Regions from separate parts of the Chryseomicrobium aureum genome, predicted to be linked through region 2. Evidence: riboswitches for the same ligand, from Rfam matches in the RefSeq annotation. Region 2 holds a riboswitch; the other holds the start of a gene.

Region 1 (4,385 bases), 710 kb from region 2:
AAAAAGCAGCAAGCCATCTGAATGAGGCTTGCTGTTTAAACGTTGAGTTCCGTTGCGGGGCTGCTTTCCGAGGGCGCGTCGTGAGCCTCCTCAGCGCAAGTTCACGCCTCCGGGGTCTCACGTTCCGCTTTTAATCCCTCCGGAGTCAGCCCCTCCTCTGCACTCAACTTCAGTTTCATAAAAAGATTTTGTGTCGAGTATTTAGTGCAGTAGCTTTAGACAGTAATAAGGTGCCTGTCACCTATTTTGCTGCGGGAGTGCTGTAAATAGTTGTTGTTACTTTTTTCAATCGACAAGAGAAGGCAGTGAGTTCCTGGGGAGACGTTCTATTAATCTAAATGAAATCGAGTTACGCCTCCTAGAAATCCCGCAAGAAGCCATCGCGGCCTATGAAGCCAAGAGCGCATCACAGTCCACGCTGTCTTCTCGCACAATTTCTGACCAGTCGGCTCCACATCTAAAACTAATACGTAGTCACTTTAATCAGCTTCTGAAAACTATAAATCCAACGCTGCCACCATGTAAAGCTATCCTGGTACTCTTCCACATCCACGGTAAATGCAGCATCTTCATTCGTCCACAGACGCTCAAAATAACTAGAGAATTCTTCTGCCAACTCACTATCACTGTCAGCAACCACTCGTAAGTTCGCCTCCAAATTATAATTATCCAAAGTCCGCTCCGTATAATTGGCTGCACCACTTGAAATCACCGAACGGTCTGTTTGAATATGAATGGCTTTTGTATGATATTGACCGACCACCGTATTGTACCAGCGTACTTCTATCTTACCCTCGGTATCTTCTACCATTTCCTGAACAACAGGTCGATTAGGGAGACCGGATTTTTGACGCCCAAAAGAATTTTCATTCGGATCTAAAATCATGCGCACTTCAACCCCACGATTGGCTGCATCGATTAGTGCATTGACGATATCTCTTTTTGCGATGAAAAACATCATCAAATCAATAGAATCACCTTCTTCTGTAGCGGCGATATCTGTTAGGAGCGCATCTAAAATCGTCTTCTCTGTCAATAATTGACCTTCGTACTCAGCTTCCTCCTCAACTTCTTGGACGCGGGGAAGCTTCGGACCACCGGACATCAAAGAAACCGCTTCTTCTGCTTCAAGCATGTCGTTGAGAAGAGGAGAACTGGTGAACTTTAGTGCAATATTGCCGTGCAGTCCACTCGCATCGTGCGGGTTTGCTGAAGAAACTAAGCCCTCTTTTTCAGTAATGACTAATTTCCTGTGATTAGCTTTGACATTTAATAATGTTAAGTACGAAGCAACCGTCATTTTTGGTGCTTCACTCGCCATGGCATTTGGAATCCAACCTTCTCCTCCAAAATCAAACCACTGGAAAAACGTTCGATAAATTCCTGAATAAATCGGTGTTGAATCTCGTAAAGGGTCTAAATCGGTATAGACGATTTCAACTCCAGCATCGCGCATTTTTTTGAACCACTTGTTTTCATATGAACCGTATCCTTGATTTAAAGGATCCGTTATAAAAATCACTGGCATCTCTGGATTTTCTAATTTCTTCGTTGCAAGAGTTTCGGATAATTCATCTGCAATAGGGGGAAACCCCTCGTCTTCTTCATAAAAACCATCGACTAAAAAGAAATCTACGACAACGAATTCTTCAGCTTCTTCAATCATTTGATAAATGCTCGAGAAAATTTCATTTTCTGTTTGTCGCTCTTCACTATTTTCATTCACTGCGTATGTTAAATCCGTGAGCATATCTATTGAAGAAATAGGCTGTAAGTCACCTGCATACGAAATACCTTCAGGCAATGGCTTGAATGTGTGCCATAAAATCATTCCTGCATAGATTACAATCAAAGCTATCACTACAATAAATAGAACTTTTTTTCGTTTCGACCACCTTTTAAATCTCCCCATTTTTTCAGTCCTCTTTCCTAGTCTCTATGTATAGTTCTTTCTTATCAAAGATACCCAAACAAGTATAAAAAAAAACGTGCACACAGTGTGTACACGTTAGTCGAGAAGTCGTGAAAAGTTTAAACGTTTGTTCAGTGCAATGAAAATTGGAATACCAAGTAAAAGTACTGCTAATTCGCCGCCAGCAACAGTTAACCAAGTCAAGAAGAATGGCAGTCCAAGAACTAACACAAGCTGATAAGCAATTATAAACATTGTAAATGTAAAAACGAGTGTATTAATTATCATTTTATGCGAATCTTTTTTTACTAACGGAATTACAGCTAAAACGATTAGTAGAGAAATCACGGAATGTCCTACTCCGAACAAAACATCATAAATCCCATTAGGTGAAAAGATGTTCGTGATAAATACACCAGCTACAATACCAAAGAAATAGCGCTTGTCAAAGATAATCAAATGATTGAACATCTCCGCCAAACGGAATTGAATTGCCCCATAAGCAAGTACAGGGACCGCCAATGATACAGCTACATATAGTGCAGCAATAATTGCATTGACCGCAAGTGTTTTCATTTTCATTTGTCAAAACTCCTTAGTTTTTTTGCGTGGGAGGATCTCGAACCACGAAGTCACAAGAGTTGATTTTACAACAAAGACAGAAAAGCGTCAACTGAAGTTTAAAGGGAGAGATTTAGTGAAAAACTAATTATAAACAAACTACTTGAACATTTATACCCCCTATGGTATATTTTCCGTACAAACAAAAAACTAATTAAGCGGAGGGAAATGATTATGCTATTTCGTTCTTTCTTTGATGATAAGCTCGCACAATACACGTATCTAGTTGGTTGCCAACGCACGGGTGAAGCGATCGTAATTGATCCATCTCGTTCTATTGATGAAATCGTTCAAGTTGCAAAAAAAGAAGGGCTTACACTTACAGCAGCTACTGAAACACATATTCACGCAGACTTTGTTTCTGGGTCGAGACAACTAGCAGTAGACCATGGAGTGAAACTCTATCTTTCGGACGAAGGTGATGAAAACTGGAAGTACGGGTACACAGAAGGTCTTGATGTGGAATTCGTGAGAGATGGAAGCAGGTTCTCCATTGGAAATATCGACTTTGAAGTGATGCACACGCCAGGTCATACCCCAGAGAGCATTTCATTTATCCTTACTGACCGTGGTGGCGGAGCTACGAAACCTATGGGAATTTTTTCAGGTGACTTCGTATTCGTTGGAGACGTTGGTCGACCAGATCTATTAGAAAAAGCAGCTGGCGCAGAAGGCACTGCAGATAGTGGAGCACGCGACATGTTTCGTTCTATACAACGATTTAAAGAGCTACCCGACTATTTAATGGTTTGGCCAGCACATGGAGCAGGTTCTGCTTGTGGAAAATCTCTTGGGGCCGTTCCATCCTCTACAGTTGGGTATGAAAAACAATTCAACTGGGCAATGCAAATTGACGATGAACAAGCTTTCGTAGATGAACTATTAAAAGATCAACCAGAGGCGCCTGTTTATTTTGCAGAAATGAAAAAGGTAAATAAAGTAGGTCCGACAGTATTAAAACATACAGACCGTGTGCCTGATCTTTCGGCAGAAGACGTGAAGCAGGCACTTAAGAATAACAACACACTAGTCATTGACACGCGCCCGGCGACATTAGCTGAAAAAACACTTATTCCAGGCTCAATTACTATTCCGTATAATAAATCGTTTACAAACTGGACAGGATGGCTAGCGAACTATGATGAAGATTTAGTAATCATTGGTGAACCTTATGATAAGGAAGCGATTATTGAATCGATGCATTCTATTCATTTTGACCGTATCATTGGTTATGCTCCGGTAGATGTTGTAGCAGAATGGAATCAACATGATGCCTATGAGACGCTGTCCGTTGAAGAATTTTTAGAGGAAGCGGAAAAAGAGTCAACGTATGTAGTAGATGTTCGCAACGATGTGGAGTGGGGAGATGGACATTTAAATCAAGCCAACCATCATTTCCTCGGGAAAATTCGTGACACGGACATTCCAAAAGACAAGACAGTCCTTGTGTATTGCCAAGGAGGCGCGCGCTCAGCGATTGCATCCAGTGTATTGAAATCACTTGGTTATGAAGATGTGAAACATATGGCGGGTGGCTACGGGGCTTACCTACGTGAACAAAAAAATAAGTAAAAGAGGATGATAAAAATGACAAACACAGTAACAGTTTACTCAACTACAACTTGCCCTTACTGCGATATGATGAAAAACTTTTTAGACCAGCAAAACATTCCATATACAAACGTCGATGTACAAAAAGACCCAGCTGCAGCCAATCGGCTCGTTGAAACAACAGGACAAATGGGCGTACCTCAAACGAATGTGAATGGTCAATGGGTTCTCGGTTTTGATCCAAACCGCGTCATGGAACTTTTAAAATAAGCAGGCGATCATATGGATTATCCAAACGAAA
Region 2 (4,385 bases):
CAATTAAGCAAAAACCCCCGCACTGCCATTGACGGCAATTGCAGGGGTTTTTTTATAAATGATTTTTTGGCTGGTTACTTAAATCAAATTGACGAGTTTCTTTTGTACATGTACTTTTCCAATATAACCTTGTAATAATTCGGTGGCAAGCCGAGTTCCACTAATACTTGTTCGTACTCCAACGGTTTCTTCTTTTGATACTCTTCCATTATTGTATTCAAATTAATGAAAAACTCCAATGCGTCAAGCGGATCTTTTTGATAGAAGTATATCATTCCGAGCACCACCGCAACAAAATCATTCTTTCCTGTTCCCGTCGTGTATTCTTCTTTCGAAATTTGCACGAGCTGATGCACCATATCCAAATAGGGCAATTCAATTCGTGTTCGGTGGTTATACATTCGCCCACCATGTGCTGCCCAATTACGGAATTTATTGAAAATCTCAACGCATTTCAGAAAAAATTCTTTGTCTTCTTCTGCAGGAACTTCTCCTATTATATGCCGAATCACATCAGTCTTTACCTGATTCCCTGATAATTTATAAAGCATCACCAATTCGCCAAATGACAAGTCTTTTTTCTGTTGATTTTGTCTAGAAGATTATCTCGCTCGAACCGTTGGCTTTTCCATTACTTCCTGCCAATTTTGTAATTCTCTTTTCTCAGGTAATCTACCTGTTTCTCTCCGTATGCTTCGGCAATACTATAACTATAAGCGACACTCGAATAAAAGACAGCTTCTACATCCAACAAAGCTTCTAATAGAGTATGACGGATTCTTCTGTCCAACTGGTACAGCTCCACTATATCTTCGAAAGTTGTTCCTTCAATAAATTGGTCTTCCTGCTGATCCGGTTCTTCTTTTAGCAAAAACATTTCTTTATAACCATTTATCAAGTCATAATAGCTTGTTCTAAGCAATTGCATTTTCGCTTTTTCAACGTTATGTATTCGCAGCCCTCTTGCTTCGAGCTTTTTAATCTGTTGGTCCACGGTTAAAAATGGTTTTTGGTATAGGTCATTTATTGTTGCCTCTTACTTTATGGCAGTACTCAATTTACTTCCAATCGTTTATAAAAATCTAAATTTGAAATCAGATGGTCTTCAATGCTTGGAACTCATTAAATCAACTGGAGGAAGATAAATGAGCGATTTAGAGTTTATGACGTCGTATGTAAATCATCTGAGTTTAGCACTTCTAGTATCAATCTTCAGCTTAATCGCTTCCGGTATTTTCAAGTCTAGAACGGATCTGATCTGGCTACTCAGTACAACTTTACTGTTAATTCTCTTTTCAAGCTTACTTGTCACCATTATGGAGTACATAGCAGAGAATCTTTCAACCGACTTCTATGTGATGTTCATCGCATACATCGCTCTTGTCATCATCTTCATTCGGAATTTATATGTGTATTTCAGAAATCGGAAAAGAACAAAATACAATACTAATAAGGAAGTTTAGATAGTGTACTTTTTACTACCTCTTTAGCTACTAATAATAGTTGGAACACTATCAGTAGCGACAATTACTTGAACTAAAGTGGTTATGTGTTGATTGGGTAAAACCGTACCTGTGCCTCACACAATTCAACAATCTTAATTTAATATGGTTTGCTCTATATAGTTATAGAATTGCAATGCAAACTCAGAATCATTGGGTACACTGTTACCTTAGAATAAAACGCTTAATTTAACAGTAATTGATTATGAATCTAGAGGATCAAAAAATTCTAGTAAATAGCAAAGTAAGCGCGGTTTTATTGGAATTACATTTGATATCTACTGAAAACTACTATATGATAATCTTATACAATAACGCCCGAAATAAAACGGGAGAGGTTCATAGCTACTACCCTCTATAAAAAACTATGGAAACATGACTATTCGCCATGTCCATATAGGACGTGGCTTTTTTTATGTTTTCTTCCTATGTTTTAATAGAACGAATCATAGCGCCTCTCTTGGAAAGTGTCGGAAACATTTTACGAGGGAGTTTTTTATATTTATAAGCTGAAGGAGATTTTAACATATGCCTGAATTTAGAATTGTCGATAAGCTACAAAAAATCGATGTGGATATTAAAAGTAGTCAATTGAAGTATCATGCAAAGCGTGTACTTGTCAGTAAAGAGTTTACGTTTGACGCCGCACATCATCTCCATAACTATGAGGGAAAGTGTAAAAATCTACATGGACATACGTATCGTGTGATTTTAGGCTTAAGCGGTTATACGGACGATCGAGGATTGATGATTGATTTTGGAGAAATTAAGGAAATGTGGAAGCAAATCGAAACGTATTTGGACCATCATTATATCAATGAAACGCTACCTCCGATGAATACAACAGCTGAAAATATTGTTGTTTGGATTTATGAAGAATTACATGGTGCTTTGCAACAGGAGCAACGGTATGATGGCGCACGTGTAGAGTTTGTAAAGCTATATGAAACGCCTACGAGCTATGCTGAAGCAAGAAGGGAATGGATGGAAGTTGAGTAAAGTCCCTGTAATTGAAATTTTTGGTCCTACAATGCAAGGCGAGGGCATGGTAATAGGTCAGAAAACGATGTTTGTACGCACAGCTGGATGTGATTATGCCTGTTCTTGGTGCGATTCGTCATTTACATGGGACGGCAGCGGCAAGCATTTAATCGTGCAAATGACGGCCGAGGATATTTGGACAGAGTTGAAACGTGTTGGTGGAAATAGGTTTTCATTTGTCACAATTTCAGGAGGAAATCCAGCACTTCTTTCCAACCTAGGTGCACTGATTGCGATTTTAAAACAAAATAATATAAAAATTGGGGTAGAGACGCAAGGAAGTAAGTGGCAGGATTGGCTATACGACATCGATGAATTAACAATTTCACCAAAGCCACCTAGCTCTGGTATGACCACAAATTTTTCGATGCTGTCTACTATTTTAGAGAAGTTGAAAATTCGAAATGGTAATCAACATATGTCCCTAAAAATCGTTATCTTTAATCAAGAGGATTATGAGTATGCCAAAGATGTACATCAACGATACCCAGACATCCCCCTTTATTTACAAGTCGGAAATGATGATATTACCACTTCAGACACTGGACAATTAGCAAATCATCTATTGGCAAAGTATGAAATGCTCATTGATCAAGTGATGATGGATGAACAATTAAATGATGTTAAAGTACTGCCACAGCTGCATACCCTCATCTGGGGAAATAAAAGAGGGGTGTAAGTCTGGGCTGTAAAATGATAGGCAAATGTGGAGGAAGCTTAAGTTTAGTATGAAATGAATTCACATTATTCTAGAAAAGCATCATGTCGAAATATTGATTTACAGGTACTACTATATATAATACAATGAACACTAATGAAATACCTGAGTTGTTCAGGAGAGGTTCATAGCTGATACCCTCTATAAAAAACTATGGAAACATGACAATTCGCCATGTCCATATCGGATGTGGCTTTTTTTATGTCTCTACTAGTTTATTTAGAGTCGTTATAGTTAGCCCTCCTTGAAATACTACGGTATTAACTTAAGGAGGTTTTTTTATGTCTGGTCGTCACCAAAAAGAAGGATTAGAGGATTTAACATTATTAGGGAATCAAAATGTGAAGTACACATTTGAATATGCACCAGAAGTTTTAGAGTCTGTTGACAATTTACATGTAGACCGTGATTATTTTGTGAAATTTAATTGCCCAGAGTTTACAAGTCTTTGTCCGATTACGCAGCAACCGGATTTTGCAACGATGTATATTTCATATATTCCAGATAAAAAAATTGTGGAAAGTAAGTCGTTGAAATTATATTTATTTAGTTTCCGCAACCACGGTGATTTCCACGAGGATTGTGTAAATATTATTATGAATGATTTAATTAAACTTTTAGATCCTCGCTATATTGAAGTATGGGGCAAGTTTACACCACGTGGAGGTATTTCAATTGATCCATGGTGCAACTACGGTCGTCCAGGTACAAAATATGAAGAAATAGCAAACTATCGTTTAATGAATCATGATTTATATCCTGAAAAAATTGATAATCGCTAATTTTTCAATTTACTAAACTTTGCTTGCAAAAAGAGGAGAAAAAATAATGAAACATGATAAGGCCGTTGTTGTATTTAGTGGCGGGCAAGATAGTACAACGTGTTTGTTTTGGGCTTTAAAAAACTTTAAAGAGGTAGAAGCCGTAACTTTTGATTATGGACAACGCCATGCACTCGAAATTGAATGTGCTAAACAAATTGCCCAGGAGTTGAACGTACGACATCATATTTTAAATATGTCGCTCTTGAATCAGTTGGCACCGAATGCGTTAACGCGAGACGATATCGAAATAAAAGAAGGGGAGGAAGACGAGCTCCCATCTACGTTTGTACCAGGTCGTAA

What was found. Region 2 has a riboswitch for preQ1 ahead of queD (6-carboxytetrahydropterin synthase QueD). Riboswitches for the same ligand answer to the same signal wherever they lie in the genome.
Region 1: another riboswitch for preQ1. It lies ahead of ACF3OH_RS03960 (QueT transporter family protein); the one in region 2 lies ahead of queD (6-carboxytetrahydropterin synthase QueD).

Annotation. Positions count from the first base shown of each region.
Region 1 covers NZ_CP171117.1:729,486-733,870, forward strand. Annotated here, with positions in the region: gene ACF3OH_RS03950 (nitric oxide synthase oxygenase) at 1-1, shown strand, start outside; gene ACF3OH_RS03955 (phospholipase D family protein) at 464-1,912, opposite strand; gene ACF3OH_RS03960 (QueT transporter family protein) at 2,009-2,494, opposite strand; PreQ1 riboswitch class I at 2,502-2,546, opposite strand; gene ACF3OH_RS03965 (rhodanese-like domain-containing protein) at 2,708-4,105, shown strand; gene ACF3OH_RS03970 (glutaredoxin family protein) at 4,121-4,354, shown strand; gene ACF3OH_RS03975 (metal-sensitive transcriptional regulator) at 4,367-4,385, shown strand, end outside.
Region 2 covers NZ_CP171117.1:24,292-28,676, forward strand. Annotated here, with positions in the region: gene ACF3OH_RS00115 (S8 family serine peptidase) at 1-7, shown strand, start outside; gene ACF3OH_RS00120 (Abi family protein) at 84-572, opposite strand; gene ACF3OH_RS00125 (Abi family protein) at 632-994, opposite strand; gene ACF3OH_RS00130 (hypothetical protein) at 1,146-1,463, shown strand; PreQ1 riboswitch class I at 1,831-1,877, shown strand; gene queD (6-carboxytetrahydropterin synthase QueD) at 2,031-2,501, shown strand; gene queE (7-carboxy-7-deazaguanine synthase QueE) at 2,494-3,222, shown strand; PreQ1 riboswitch class I at 3,376-3,422, shown strand; gene queF (preQ(1) synthase) at 3,543-4,043, shown strand; gene queC (7-cyano-7-deazaguanine synthase QueC) at 4,090-4,385, shown strand, end outside.